DNA from 2 places in the Paenibacillus sp. VTT E-133280 genome. Region 1 is predicted to be linked to the other one. Evidence: a T-box and tRNA genes for the amino acid it is inferred to sense, from the RefSeq annotation. Region 1 holds a T-box; the other holds one or more tRNA genes.

Region 1 (7,415 bases):
ATATCGCCTGCGCCCATCGTAATCACCAGATCACCTGGAGCAATACGAGGGGTCAGATCAGCAAGCACATCTTCTTTAGTTGGCAGATGTCTCGCGCCCGCATTACTGTTCTTAACGATTAGCTCAACCAGCTTCGCAGAAGTAACACCTTCGATTTGTTTCTCTCCAGCCGGAGAGTAAATATCAGTGATGATGACTTCGTCGGCTTCGCTAAAGGCACGGCTGAAAGCATCTAACAGGAAGAAAGTACGTGTATAGCGCTGAGGCTGGAATACCGCAATAATCCGTTTCCCTGTTGCCTTGGCAGCACTGATCGTTGCCTGAATCTCTGTAGGGTGATGCGCATAATCATCAATGACCAGAATGTCATTGACTTCTCCGAGCACTTGAAAACGGCGCTTCGCACCATGAAATTTCACAATCGCTTCAGCAATTTTCTCAAAAGAAACCCCTGATTTCAAACAGGCGATTACCGCTGCCATTGAATTATAAAGATTGTACTGTCCGGGAACTGAGAGTTCAATCCGTCCAAGCACTTCTCCATTATGATTCATCGTGTACGATACTTGACGATCGCCTAGAATAATATCAGTGGCAATATAATCTGCAGTGTTCGACTTGATGCCATAAGTAATTACCTTACCTGTTACTTCAGGTAAAAGAGAAATCACATTCTCGTCGTCAGCGCATACTATAGCCGTTCCATCTTCGCGAGTTTGGTTCATGAACTGTACGTATGCAGCCTTAAGACGGTTAAAGTCCCCGTCGTAATTTTCTAAGTGATCCGCTTCAACATTCGTAACGATCCCAAGCCAAGGGTGATAGTGCAGGAAAGAGCCATCGCTCTCATCTGCTTCCGCTACTACAAACTCACCTTGTCCCGCCTTTGCATTCGTACCCACGTTCATAATTTCTCCGCCGATAATATACGTTGGATCAACATCACACTCTTCCATCACAAGTGCAATCATGGAGGAGGTAGTAGTTTTTCCGTGTGCACCAGCAACGGCTACCCCTTTACGTTCATTCAATAAACGGGCTAACATTTGCGAACGATGCAGAATGGGAATCTTAAGACGCTCAGCTTCCACCCATTCCACGTTATCACTAGACAAAGCCGTAGAGTATACGACTAGATCCGCACCTTTTACTTGTTCTGCTGTATGCCCGATATAAATCTTGGCACCTTTAGCAATCAATTTTTCCGTTAATTCCTGGGCAGCCACATCGGAGCCCGTAACTGTATATCCCATTTCTAGCATTACCCGGGCAATCGCGCTCATTCCGTAGCCGCCGATCCCTATAAAATGCACACGTTCAGTAGTATCCAACAGTCGTCACCAGCCTTTTTCAGTATCGGGTTGCTGCAAAAGTGTACCGCGTACGTCAGAGATTAAATACAGCGTACCAGATACGACGGCAAGGTCATCCTCCGCTGTAATCGACTTCAGTAGCTGCAGCGCTTTTCCCCAATTATGTTCTACTATGATTGCCAAGTTTTCCTTGGCATATTTCTCCCGCAGACTTTCTGCGATAACTTGCAGATTCTCCGCGTCCATTTTGTTCTGGAAATCCGGTTCGGTCAGGATGAGCGTATCCACTATAGGCAGTATATGCTTAAAGTAGGATTCATGATGCTTATTTGACAGCATTCCCATAAGTAAATTTAATTTACCGTATTGGTAGAGCTGAGGCAGACTTTTTGCAAGACTCTCCGCACCTTCCGGATTATGTGCTCCATCCAGTACGATCCTTGGAGACTTGCTTACCTCTTCCAGTCTTCCAGCCCAAAATGCGTGGCGCAAACCTTCAAGCACATCTTCATCCTCAAGCATAAAGGCCATATACTGACGCAGAACCTCAAGTACCATCATGGCAGCTGCCGCATTACTAATCTGGTGCTCGCCTTTCATTACGATCCCAAGTTCAAGCGAACGAAAGGGACCCTTAAAATGAAAAGTCTGCACATCCTCACGGATTTCATTAGCCTTATAGCTAAAATCTTCTCCGGCAAGATAAAGCGTAGAGCGGCAAGCCGCTGCTTTCTCTTTCAGAACTGCCACGACTTCCGGCTGAGTTACGCAGCTAACAACAGGTACGCCCGTCTTGATAATTCCGGCTTTCTCCATGGCAATCTTCTCTAGCGTATCTCCCAAAATATCCATGTGATCATGACCAACATTAGTAATCACAGAAACAATCGGAGTCACGATGTTCGTTACATCCAGCCTTCCCCCAAGCCCGGTCTCCCATACGACAACATCAGGACAAGAGACGCCCGCAAAAAATAGAATGGCCACAGCTGTAGTTACCTCGAACATCGTAGGTGAGCCAAACTCCGTTTCCGAAATTTCTTGGACTAGTGGACGTAATTGGTTAACCAGCTCGACAAGCGTTTCTTCAGAGATGTCCGTATTATTATATTGGAACCTGTTCGTGAACTTTGTAATATACGGAGATGTAAAGGTGCCTACTGAATAGCCGCTTTGTATAAGTGCACTAGTCAAAAAAGCACAAGTTGAACCTTTGCCATTCGTACCCGCCACATGAATAAACTTCAGACGACGGTGCGGATTCCCAAGCTTGTCCATCAACATCTCGATTCTATCTAAACCTGGCCTTATCCCAAAAGGGATTAGGCTCTTGATCCAAGCAACCGCTTCGGTGTATGTCGCAAGAGGGGCGGTACTTCCGCCCCGATTTAGGTCATCCATGTCTCTTATCCTCTCAGCTCTACGATGCGGGCAAGTACTTTCTCACGCTTAGCAGAATAATCTGCCTGTTTCGCCCGTTCCTCTTCGATAACTTTAGCAGGAGCTTTGGCCACGAAGCCTTGATTGCTCAGTTTTTTCTCTACGCGTTCTACTTCGCTGTTCAGCGCCTGTACTTCTTTTTCCAGACGAGCGATTTCTTGTTCAATATCAATGAGTCCCGACAATGGCAGAAGCAGTTCCGCTCCTGTTACTACAGCGGACATTACCTTATCCGGCGTTTCTGGATTCAGGCCAGCTTCGAAGGAAGACGTATTACAGAAGCGTCCAATATAGTTGTCGTTACGGGTGATAATACTCAGCGTCTCTTCATTACCCGCTTTGATGATCAATTCAACCTTTTTGCTCATCGGCACATTCACTTCAGCCCGGATATTACGAACGGCCCGGATTACATCCATCAGCAGGTTCATTTCCGCTACGGCTTGCGGATTCTCCAGAGCCGCATCATACTCCGGCCATGCAGCCAGCGTAATCGTCTCCCCTTCATGCGGAAGATGCTGCCATATTTCTTCCGAAATAAACGGCATAAACGGATGGATCAAGCGCATTGTGCGGTCTAGTACATAGGCAAGTACAGACTGTGTCTTCGCTTTGGCCGCGGCATCTGATCCGTAAAGTGACAGCTTCGCGAACTCAATATACCAGTCACATAGATCGTCCCAAATGAAGTTGTACAGCTGGCGACCGGTCTCACCGAACTCGTACGAGTCAATTAGACGCGTAATCTCACGAGAAGTTTCGTTCAGACGGTGCAAAATCCAGCGATCAGCAGTACTTAGCTCACCCGAAATGTCAATATTCTCAAAGCTTACGCCTTCCAAATTCATCAGCGCGAAGCGTGATGCATTCCAGATCTTATTGGCGAAATTACGCGCCTGCTCAACCTTTTCCCAGCGGAAGCGGAGATCCTGTCCAGCTGTGCTTCCGGTAGAAATCATGTAGCGCATTGCATCTGCGCCATACTTCTCGATGACTTCAAGGGGGTCTACACCGTTTCCGAGCGATTTGGACATTTTTTGACCTTCAGAATCCCTTACCAAACCATGCATCAATACATCTGAGAATGGTTTTTCTCCGGTGAATTCGAGGGCAGAGAAGATCATCCGTGCTACCCAGAAATAAATAATATCGTAGCCCGTTACGAGCACATCGTTCGGGTAGTAGCGTTTGAAATCCGCACTGTCCTCATCCGGCCATCCTAGTGTGGCAAAAGGCCACAGATTAGAGCTGAACCAGGTATCCAGTACATCTTCGTCCTGTTTCAAGTCGGTTAAGCCACTGATCCGGCGCGCTTCTTCCTCATCATTCGCTACAACCAATTCACCAGTAGACTCGGAATACCATGCTGGAATACGATGTCCCCACCACAGCTGACGGGAAATACACCAATCACGTACGTTCTCGATCCAGTTCAGGTAAGTTCTCTCGAAACGGTCCGGTACGAAGTTAACCCCGTTCCCATCCTTCTGTGCATTGATGGCAGCTTCAGCCAGCGGCTGCATCTTTACGAACCATTGTGTAGACAAGTACGGCTCAACAACCGCTCCAGAGCGCTCACTGTGTCCTACTTGATGCACATGATCTTCGATATTGATCAGGACGCCTTGCTCCTTCAGGTCAGCAGTAATGGCCTTACGACATACACTCCGGTCTTGACCTTGGTAAGGTCCTGCTTCTTCATTCATCGTACCGCTCTCATCCATTACGTTAATCTGCGGTAAGTTGTGACGTTGACCCATTTCGAAGTCATTCGGATCATGAGCGGGTGTAATCTTAACCGCACCACTACCAAACTCTTTGTCTACATAATCATCAGCGATAATCGGAATCTCACGGCCAATAATCGGCAGGATCAACGTTTTGCCGATTAGATCTTTGTAACGATCGTCTTCCGGATGAACAGCAACCGCTGTATCACCCAGCATCGTCTCCGGACGTGTAGTCGCCACTGTGATAAATCCGCTACCGTCTTTGAGCGGGTAACGCAGGTGATACAAGTGACCATTAACTTCTTTATATTCAACCTCGATATCCGACAATGCTGTACGAGCCGCCGGATCCCAGTTGATAATACGTTTGCCGCGGTAGATCAGGCCTTTATTATAGAGCTTAACGAATACCTCGCGTACAGCTTTCGATAACCCTTCATCCAGGGTAAAACGTTCGCGGGAATAGTCAAGGGAAAGCCCCATCTTAGCCCACTGCTCATGAATGGTGTTCGCATATTTATCTTTCCACTCCCACACCTGCTCCAGGAACTTCTCGCGGCCGAGATCATGTCTAGAAATCCCCTGCTCACGCAGCTTTTGCTCTACCTTTGTCTGCGTTGCGATACCGGCATGGTCCGTACCTGGTAGCCACAACGTGTCGAAGCCCTGCATCCGTTTCGTACGAATCAGGATATCCTGAAGCGTAAAATCAAGCGCATGACCAATGTGCAGCATTCCCGTTACGTTTGGTGGCGGGATTACAATGCTGTATGCTTTTGCATCTGGACGCCCGCCTGCACGGAAATATCCACCCTCTGTCCAGTAGGAATACCACTTGGTTTCTGCCGATTTCGGATCATACGTGGTTGGCATTTCATTCTTAGAATCATTTGCAGCGGCAGCCTCTGCCGCTGTTAGATTGTTTGGGTCAGCCATTCTCTGATACCTCCACTTGGTTACTTGTAGTTGGTTTCTAAAAAACAAAAAGACCCCTCGTCTCAAAGGACGAAAGGCCATTCTTTCGCGGTACCACCTTTGTTTCGCGCCAATGAAAAATAAACCTGCACTTCTCTCACCTTACGGTTCAGAAGCTTAGCGCGACACTCGTACAGATAACGGCTGCTACCGGCCACATCCTAACTTATCTTTCATATCCATGAAGACAAGCTCAGAAGGGCGACTCCGGGGCGACTTCGGTGGCTGTATCCTACGGAATGTCACAGCACTTGCATTCCGCTCTCTGAAGGGCTGACCGCCTACTCTTCCCGTTCCCAGTCTTTACTTAGATATTGCTTACTCCATAATACATTTTGAGTCATCCCTAGTCAACCTGAATAGGCTTCTACAGCGGGACTTTGAGCGGAATTTCGACTTATAGCGGGCATATGTCGAATTTTCATTCGATTCCTCACACTGCATTGATTAGATACCCCGTATTCTAACGTTCTCCGGTCACACAAGAATAAACGCCTTCGACGTCCTTTTACGGACGGTAAGCGTTTATTCGAGAAATATAAGGATAATGTATAACGTGAAACTTATATATTCTTATATTTTGACAAAAATCCCGATCTACTAACAGACCGGGATTCATCTATTCATGTGAATATGCATTGTAATTCATTTATGGAATGTACAACACTTGCCCTTCTTCTACACTCTGCCCGGACAATCGATTATACATTCCCAGCTCCCGCGCACTTAGCTGATACTTCTCTGCGATTGTATCCAACGTTTCTTCACGCTGTACGATGCAAAGGCGAACCTTACGGAATAGGTTAGCGCCATCTGCTCCGGTAATGAATCTGCTCTTCCACTCCGTATTATTTCCGGCCTCTGGAATGATCGCTGCAGCCGATGCATTTCCTTCAGATAGGAGAGCCTCTTGTTCTTTACGAGAACGACTAGAGCTGAGTAATGAAGAGAAGGTGAGATGTTCTTTGGCTGGAGCCTCCGCTTCTTGCTTGCTTCCTAGCGCAATCTTAAGATCTTGTTTCTCCTCGGTATGTGGCACAGTCTCCTGAGAAACTAAGCCTTCGTTCGTATTCTCACTGATCGGCTGCGCATTCTCTTCTTGTGTGTGAAGCGCATGGTTTGCTACGTTTTCAGAAGCAAATACAGCGATATCTTTGTCTGCGTCGGTAATCGCTGCTGGAACAGCGGTTTCTCTTGAAGCAAAAGTATATTCCGCTTCTTGCTCCTGATCCGCTTGACTCGCCTGGCTAACATGATCCAGCGGAGTGGCCTCAGCTTCATTCTGTGACTCCGCTTTAAACCAGTAATCCGCTATTCCGGCTTTGGAATCCTCTGTTTCCAAATCCAGACTATGCGTCCTAGCTTTCGCGCCCTTGTCCTTCTCATGAGCGGATGAGAAATTCACTATAGGGGACGATTGACCAGTTCCACTTGAGACCAATGATTCTTCTGTTTCCTGTTCATTCGCTTCAGCGTGCTCATGTTCTTCTACAGCAACCTCCGATGCATCCTCACCAAAGGTCCACTGAGAATTTTCATAAAGTGCGTCATTGTCATGTTCTTGATGCTCCGCTGTTGCTTCTACCCTGTCATCACTGAGAGGGGAATAAGCCACTGTGTACTCTTCCTGCTGCCAGGCCGGCTGTGGTTGAGGTTCCGCACCACCGATTCCCCGCAGGGATAATACGCCTGTTATATTCACAGTACGCATCGTGAGCAGATCAATATCAAAATTCTCGATCTCCACCCCAATATCTTCAATCGAGCTGACGCGTGTAAGCGGAACAGTGATTTCAACGGGAATGGCGTGCTCCAGACGTTGTGTCCGGTCATCTTCACTCCGGTAGAGTCCGGTAAGCAACAGCTGACCATATAACTCGGCACGATCCTCCCGCTGAATCACCTGGATTTCCGGAAGTAGTTCAACCTCCTCCAGCTCAGCTATTCCCGGAAGCTC
Region 2 (7,415 bases), on a different contig from region 1:
AGGTCTGGAAACTGGTTAAATCTCCGTCTCCATTTTTCTGTACAGCTACGAAACTTTCGCGTTCGTTATTTGGCACTTCAGCTCGCCCCTTGCACTTGGATTTGCCATCATATGGCACATCCTAGCTTGCTTCATGGAACGGTAAATTATGTGCACTATTTTTAAAGAGTTTTCTGCATCCGTACATGTAAAATACCTGCGTCATAAAAAGGTTCCGTAGAAATCACTTCATATCCCAGCTTCTTGTAGAAATTCTCAGCTTGGCACTGTGCATCAAGAATCGAAGCATCCAGTCCAAGTTCCCGAGCAAGCTCTTCCATCGCAAGCAACAGAACACGTCCGTATCCTTTGACTCGATAATCTTTCAGTACGGCGATACGCTGCATTTTGGCTGTACCTGCTTTGTAATAAATCAATCTTCCCGTAGCCACAGGTACACCTTCATCTATAATTAGAATATGGTGCACATTCGGACCGATAACATCGTATTCATCAATTTCTTCCTCAGCCGGTACCATTTGTTCCTCTACAAATACTTTGGTACGAATATCCAGCCCCATCTGAAGCTGTTCCTCTGTAGTTACCCGTAAGATTTCTGCCGCCATGTTAGTCCCAAACTCCTCTCTCTCTATGTATCCAACGATAGTTGTCTATTATATAAAAATTCGACTAGAAAGAAAAGCCTGAGCATGAGAAATCGTCTTCTACGCTGCACTAATCTGCAGAATATACTTCTTCAGGAATCGAACGATTGTATGCGTCTTGCATCACTGGTGACAATGGAGGATACTGACCTTTCGGCTTTCCATCCAGGTTAGTCATTTCTTTGATTTCCATGACTTTTGTTGGCTTCGCCTCGGAACATCCTCCCAAAACTATCAGTAACAGCAGACAAACACTGACTCCCCATTTCATAAATTTAGACATGGTTTTACTCCTTTCACCGCTCAACTGCAGTTATTCTCTTTACAGCTTTGACGTTTCAGGAGTTTTATAAACCATTGAATCACTTCATTGCCCGATCCTATCCCTTATAAATTCACATTTCCAACAGCATGGACCATGTACATCATTCCTGCCAGAAAGCCAGCTAATACAAAATAAGCGATACCGTATTTCCAGCGTAAGCTAGCCGGCACATCGTAATACTTATCGTTCTCATAGACCGAATAGCTGATATCACAATTCATCTTAAGATGAAGCCCATTCTCTAAGGTCACAGGCTCTAGCTGCGAGATACGTACCTTTTCAATGATGCATTGCTGCGGAAGCGTAGCTCTACCAATGTAGTTCAGCTGATCCCATCTCACCCCTACATACTGCTGTCTTTCCAAATCACTGTAAGTAGTAAAAGGTAAATCTCTTCTATGCTCTGGTCCTGGAATCATGTAGCCTGCATCTCTAAGTGGCACTACTGGAATTAAAAAACTCTTCGTTACAGAATAAAGGCGATTGTTAGTGCGTCTCTTGACATATTTGTTATACAGATCGTAAGCAAATAATGCCCAAATAATAAAGAATAAGATCGAACGCATATAGATGATGATAGCTAAACCACCCACGAGCCCCACAAGCCACAGCCAGCGCGTCACCGCGGTTGCAATACGGCCACCGTCAAGCGGGTGAATCGGCAGCAGATTGATCAGATTAAGTAAAAAACCTATGTAAGCCAAGGAATAGAGAAGTGGACTATCCATGTAATAAGCCGCCCCAAAAACGGCTGTAGCCCCAATGGTTCCTAAGATCGGACCTCCAAAAGCAATATAAGCTTCTGTCTGGGCATCCAACGGCTGTTTCTTCATTGTAATTAAAGCTCCCAAAAACGGTATAAATAGCGGAGCGCTGACTGGAAGCCCGATCCGTTTCGCTGCTATTACATGTCCTAATTCATGGACTAGCAAGAGCAGGACAAAGCCCACGGCAAACCCCCACGGGTAAATCAAAGCATAAGCCCCTATTGAAATCATCATTGATATTAACGGCCCGGCAATTTTACCTATTTTCAGAAGAGACAAAATCGCCTTTCCTTTAAACAGGAGCATCGCCGCCCCGCCTCCCAACCATTTCCATGGCGTGGAAGAATTCTTTTTCTGCTCATTTTGCGGCAAGATCTCAAGCCCCTTTATCTTTCAATTTTTATCTAACTTCTGTACATTACCATCCATTTTATCATAAGCGCTGCAGGAGTATTTCCATAAAAAAGCACTTGGCTAAGTATACGACGCAACTTTAAAGATGGAATGGGACAAGTATGGCCAACGCGCCCGGTTCAAAATTAGGGGGTGAGGAAGATGCTTGCACTTCAAAGTTTTTCCTCCTCGATTTTAATGATCACCTTCTAGGCAAACGCCGTGAACATTGTAGGCTAAGGGCCATAGACTGTTATCAGGATTTAAACAATTGAGGAGGTTCTCCATGGAATCAAATACAAATTTTCATCAACAGGTCTGTTGGAATTGTATGAACAAATACGTTGGTGTTACAATGACTGACGGTCAATCATTTGACGGCTTTATTGCTCATGTAGATCAAAATTATGTTACCCTTGCGGTTCCAAGCAATGAAATGGTTGAACACATGAACGGAATGCCTACAAAAGAATCGGCGTACAGACAATTTGGCTTCCGCCCAGGTTTTTACCCAAGACGTCGCTTCTATCCACGACGCATTCCTTTTTACGGCATAAGCGATTTGTTTTTACTTCCGTTCTTTATCTGAGATAGTGCAAAGGGGATGTTAGAGTCATCCTCTTTTTTTATTATTTTAAAGACTATGTAAACTATCCTCCCTATAGATTGTAAAAAAAGAATTGCCATCCTACTCTATCGTATGGTATTATGAAATTCGTCGCAGGACGGTAGCTCAGCGGGAGAGCACTATCTTGACAGGGTAGGGGTCATGGGTTCGAACCCCATCCGTCCTATAGAAAAAAGCCTTGAATTTCAAGGCTTTTTGTTTTTATTCACTTATATTCTATTAAAAACCCCTGTGATACGAATTTGATAGGAATCGCGATTTACTTTTCGTATCAGTTCATCTGATCCTCTGGGAAAATATCGCTTCTACCCTCCAACCAATTTCCAAATTCCGCTTTAATGATATATAATTCCCTTCCTGCTTTTGCAGCATAAAAAGGTGTATCTCTTAAGAATTCGTACAGCTTGGCTTGACTCATTTTCATTATCTTTATGTGTTTCGGGCGGAGTGTCATAGGTAAGCTGTCCCAATTAAGATTTTGTTTCTCGGTTATTTCTTGCAAATATCCTTGCCCTCCTTATTGAGTTCTTTTTCTTATACGAGTTTCAGCTCTAAAGCCAACTTGTAAAATGCTCTCCACCTAAATTTTAGTATAAGTAGGTGCGTTTAGTAACCGCATCGCACATCTCCATATCCTTTTGTCAGTCCCTTTGTGTCATTGGGCTTCCTCCCCCTCAAACCAGGTGAAATTGTCTCCGATCTGTTCCCAAACTCAATCTACATAAGCCTCTTGGATGTCTTTTTCTGTAGCTTCATCGTTAAACTCTTGAACTTCCGTGTATCTACTCTGTTCGCCCCAACCTCTGTTGTTTACGAAAGTTATTTTCCTCATTTCTTATATCCTTCTTGTGGAAGAGGAGGACTATTCCCCTCTCTGTCCCTGTATCTTCGGTAACTTACTTCAAATAAATCAAGTTGCATATCAATCAACATCCTCTTTTCTTTGCTCCTTCACGATCTGTGTCTTACTGGTTCATATCTTCGTGCAGTGCAACAATTAATATGACTTTCGATGAAGATGCTTCTTTATGCTAACTGGCAGTATAGTTTAACTTAAAATAAACTTTCCGTTCCCCGCAGTTAACTTAAGATGTAATCTGAAAGCACCTTTTTTGAAAGTGATACTCATCAAGAAACGTATTTATAAAGGAGTGGCTTAATGCAAGTTATTAAATCTATAATAGAGTGTCCAGAGCGTCATATAGAGTTTGCTGAATATGTTAAAGAAAAATGGCCAAATGTAAAGAAGGTCGTCCTCCCTAAAATTGACGAAAGTTTATCGGCTAAAGATGGTTTGCCATTTACATTTCTGCTATTGAAAAACGACAAAATAATTGGATTTTATCAATTGATTGTGCAGGAGTATATAATTCGTAAAGATTTATCGCCATGGATTGCACCTTTGTTCATTGACGAGAATGAGCGAGGGCAAGGTTTAGGTTCAGTATTGTTGGAGCATGCCAGAAAAATGGTGGGGCAATTAGGATATACGAAGGTTTATATAACGACCGACCATATTCGTTATTATGAGAAATATGGATTCAGAGAAGTCGGTTTAGATAATTTCGAATGGGGACGACCCACCAAAATTTATGAGCACGACACTATAAAGTAATTTATCGCAACATGGTTTGTTTTGGACTTAACTAACGAGGAACGTTAGTTAAGTCCTGTCACTTCTGGTGCCCTACATGCGTCTGCTTTGTCATAACCTTTATGAGAGAAGGGATACGCCTACTCCCTTAATGATCTGTACCTTCGTACTGTGCATCATCTAGCGGCCAGGATAACGTGGAAACATAATTCTCATACTTAAATTGCATGTTATAGTAATCTAGTGTTCGATTTAGAACTGTTCTCTTTCTAGCGTGTATAATATGTTTTCTCGTTAAGAATGGATGAATGTTAATAATACATATGGAGGGAATTAAGTTTGAGTACTCACTACTATTTCAGTTGGTTTAATAATTTTTTTCCAGAGAAGCTGGTCCATTATTTGCATGAGGATATACAAGACAGAAAATCGCTTGTTATGATTAGCGCTGATCCGTCTGGTTATACAGGTGAGCAAATTAACTTTGATGATGTTTCTGAATGGACATGGTTGAATCAGGCTAATATTATTTTTGAAGAATATCATTTCATTGATTACCGCATGCAGAAGGAAGATGCCCGGCGATTAATTCAAAACGCTTCTGTCATTTTTTTATGCGGTGGGTATCCTGTTTTGCAGAACGATTTTTTGGCGGATTATGAATTATCGGATGTTATTAAGAACAGCAATGCCGTTATAATGGGTGCCAGCGCCGGTGCGTTAAACATGGCTGCAAAATGGTTAAGCTTGAATAACCCTGATGAAGCTGAAACAAGTACTATTTATGATGGTATTGGCTTTGATTATTTTGCCTATGAATCTCATTCTCAACGTGACTACGCCACGTTTGTTCAAGGCTATCTGTTCCCCTTATCTGAAGAGATTGATGTTTACGCGGCAGAACAGGAGAGCGCTATACGTGTAAAGGACGGCAAAATAGAAATAATGGGTCCTTTATATTTAATTTCCCGCTCAAAGATTCAGAAATTGGTTGAGACGCTCTAATTAGGATTGTCGGGTAGAAATGATGAATTTTTTAGACCGCCTTCAATGGCGGTCTTTCTATTTCCGGCAGATGCTAGTTGCTCATTTTATTGAACTAACGGGACAAGATAGTTCAATTAACCACTCAGTCGTAATTCTACTTGGTGCACCAAGCATCAGGGTTGCATGATAGCTGAAGATAAGTCCAAGAAGAGGAATTTAGAAACATCATAAGAGTTCGCGGAAAAACCCAAAATGAAGTCTTTTTTATACATTGGAAAGAACTCCGATATTATTTTGAACGCATCAATAGATATAGGAAGTAAGGCACACTCAGCATTGTTACAATAATCCCTGCCGGAATATCCGACTTAAAGCTGACCGTCCGAGCAATCGTATCCGCTACAAGCAGCAATAGCGCACCAATAAGTGCTGAAGCTGGAAGAAGTACTTTGTAGTCGTGACCTACCAGCTTGCGAGCCACATGCGGACTAATCAATCCAATAAAGAAGATCGAGCCCCCGAGTGCTACACAACCAGAAGCAATGCCTACAGCCGCAATCGCCAGACGCAAAAATTTCTTCTTTACAGCGACTCCTAAGCCTATCGAAATTTCATTGCCTAACACCAAGACGTTCAATGTCCTGAAATTGGAAATAATATATGCGAATAGCAGCAATACCCAAGGTGCCAATAAGCTGATATAAGACCACTTGTCCCCCCATAAATATCCTGCTTGCCAACGCTGCGCAAAATCATACTTCTGGTCATCCAGCTTTAAAGTCAGGAATAACGACAGGGCACTTAACCCCATATTAATCGCAACACCAGTCAAGACAAGTCGTGTAGAAGAAATCAAACGACGTTTTCTATAGGCTAGAACATATATCAGAGCTGCTGCCAGCAAATCACCCAAGAATGCCATAGCTGGTAGTAATAATGTTATAGCGGTGCCTTGAATACCTACTGTTGAGATAATCAGCAACACCATAAGACCTGAACCTGAGCTAATACCAAGCATGCCGGGATCAGCCAAATCATTGCGCAGCAACGCCTGCATAACAGCACCTGCCAGTGCCATCCCAAATCCAACAAGTATCGCTAATACGATCCGAGGAAGACGAAACTTATAAACAACGAGATTATGCTCTTCTGGACCTTGTCCAAGCAATACTTGAAATACTTCAAGTGGATTAAGAGACACCTTTCCCATATTAAGACTAAGAATAGCTCCTGCAATGAGCAGTATTATGAGAGATAGAATCCATATTGTAGCCTTATGCGATTTAACAACATTCATTTGAAGGCTCTCCTCTCTTTGCTCGCAATTAACAAGAAGAAAGGAACACCAATCATTGCAAAAATAATGCCGAGTGCTGTCTCTGCCGGACGATTAATCAGCCTTCCTGCGATATCCGCTACAACCATAAGTGCGCCGCCGTAAATGGCTGATGCCGGAATAATATAACGATAATCTACACCTACAAAAAAACGCATGATATGCGGTATAATCAACCCTACAAAGCCGATTGGCCCAACAAGTGCAACAGCTACACCCGCTAGTAAAAGGACCGCAAGCGTAGCTATCATCTTAACGAGAACGATCCGTTGCCCGAATCCTTTCGCGATCTCTTCCCCCAAGTTTAAAACAGTGATAGAGCGTGCACTGAATAATGATAAAGCCAGCCCACCTAAGAACCAAGGAATAACTAGCTTAATTTCCATCCATGTTGCTCCAGCCACACTTCCCGAGGTCCAATAAGCAAGGGCACGACCAATTCCATAGTTTAATGAGATAAATGATCCCACAGCTCCAAATAGCATTGTAATGGATATTCCAGCTAACACCAATCGTTGAGGTGTCATTCCTGAACGATTCATTGAAGCAGCAAGATACGTTAATCCTGCACCAAGTCCTGCGCCAATAAAGCTAACTAGCAAGGTTGTCGTCTGCAATTGCCCTGGAAGGAAAACTAATGTAACGGCCATTGCAAGAGCAGCTCCAGCATTTACTCCCATTAATCCCGAATCGGCTAAGGGATTTCGCGTATAGCCTTGCATAACTGCTCCTGCTACCGCG

Evidence for each region. A T-box is a leader RNA that pairs with one kind of tRNA and senses whether it is charged. The one in region 1 lies ahead of CA600_RS23240 (valine--tRNA ligase), so its partner is inferred to be a tRNA-Val.
Region 2: it has a tRNA-Val gene. The T-box ahead of CA600_RS23240 (valine--tRNA ligase) is inferred to sense a tRNA for this amino acid. The anticodon was not compared.

The regions. Positions count from the first base shown of each region.
Region 1 is NZ_NFUX01000062.1:29,937-37,351, forward strand. Features, by position in the region: gene murC (UDP-N-acetylmuramate--L-alanine ligase) at 1-1,331, opposite strand, end outside; gene CA600_RS23235 (bifunctional folylpolyglutamate synthase/dihydrofolate synthase) at 1,338-2,714, opposite strand; gene CA600_RS23240 (valine--tRNA ligase) at 2,720-5,419, opposite strand; T-box leader at 5,482-5,765, opposite strand; gene CA600_RS23245 (LysM peptidoglycan-binding domain-containing protein) at 6,108-7,415, opposite strand, start outside.
Region 2 is NZ_NFUX01000034.1:56,389-63,803, reverse strand. Features, by position in the region: gene CA600_RS16135 (DUF3892 domain-containing protein) at 1-76, opposite strand, end outside; gene CA600_RS16130 (GNAT family N-acetyltransferase) at 162-605, opposite strand; gene CA600_RS16125 (hypothetical protein) at 715-927, opposite strand; gene CA600_RS16120 (site-2 protease family protein) at 1,032-2,108, opposite strand; gene CA600_RS16115 (phosphatidylinositol kinase) at 2,416-2,718, shown strand; tRNA gene CA600_RS16110 (tRNA-Val) at 2,852-2,923, shown strand; gene CA600_RS16105 (hypothetical protein) at 3,029-3,259, opposite strand; gene CA600_RS16100 (GNAT family N-acetyltransferase) at 3,917-4,372, shown strand; gene CA600_RS16095 (cyanophycinase) at 4,691-5,356, shown strand; gene CA600_RS16090 (FecCD family ABC transporter permease) at 5,628-6,635, opposite strand; gene CA600_RS16085 (FecCD family ABC transporter permease) at 6,632-7,415, opposite strand, start outside.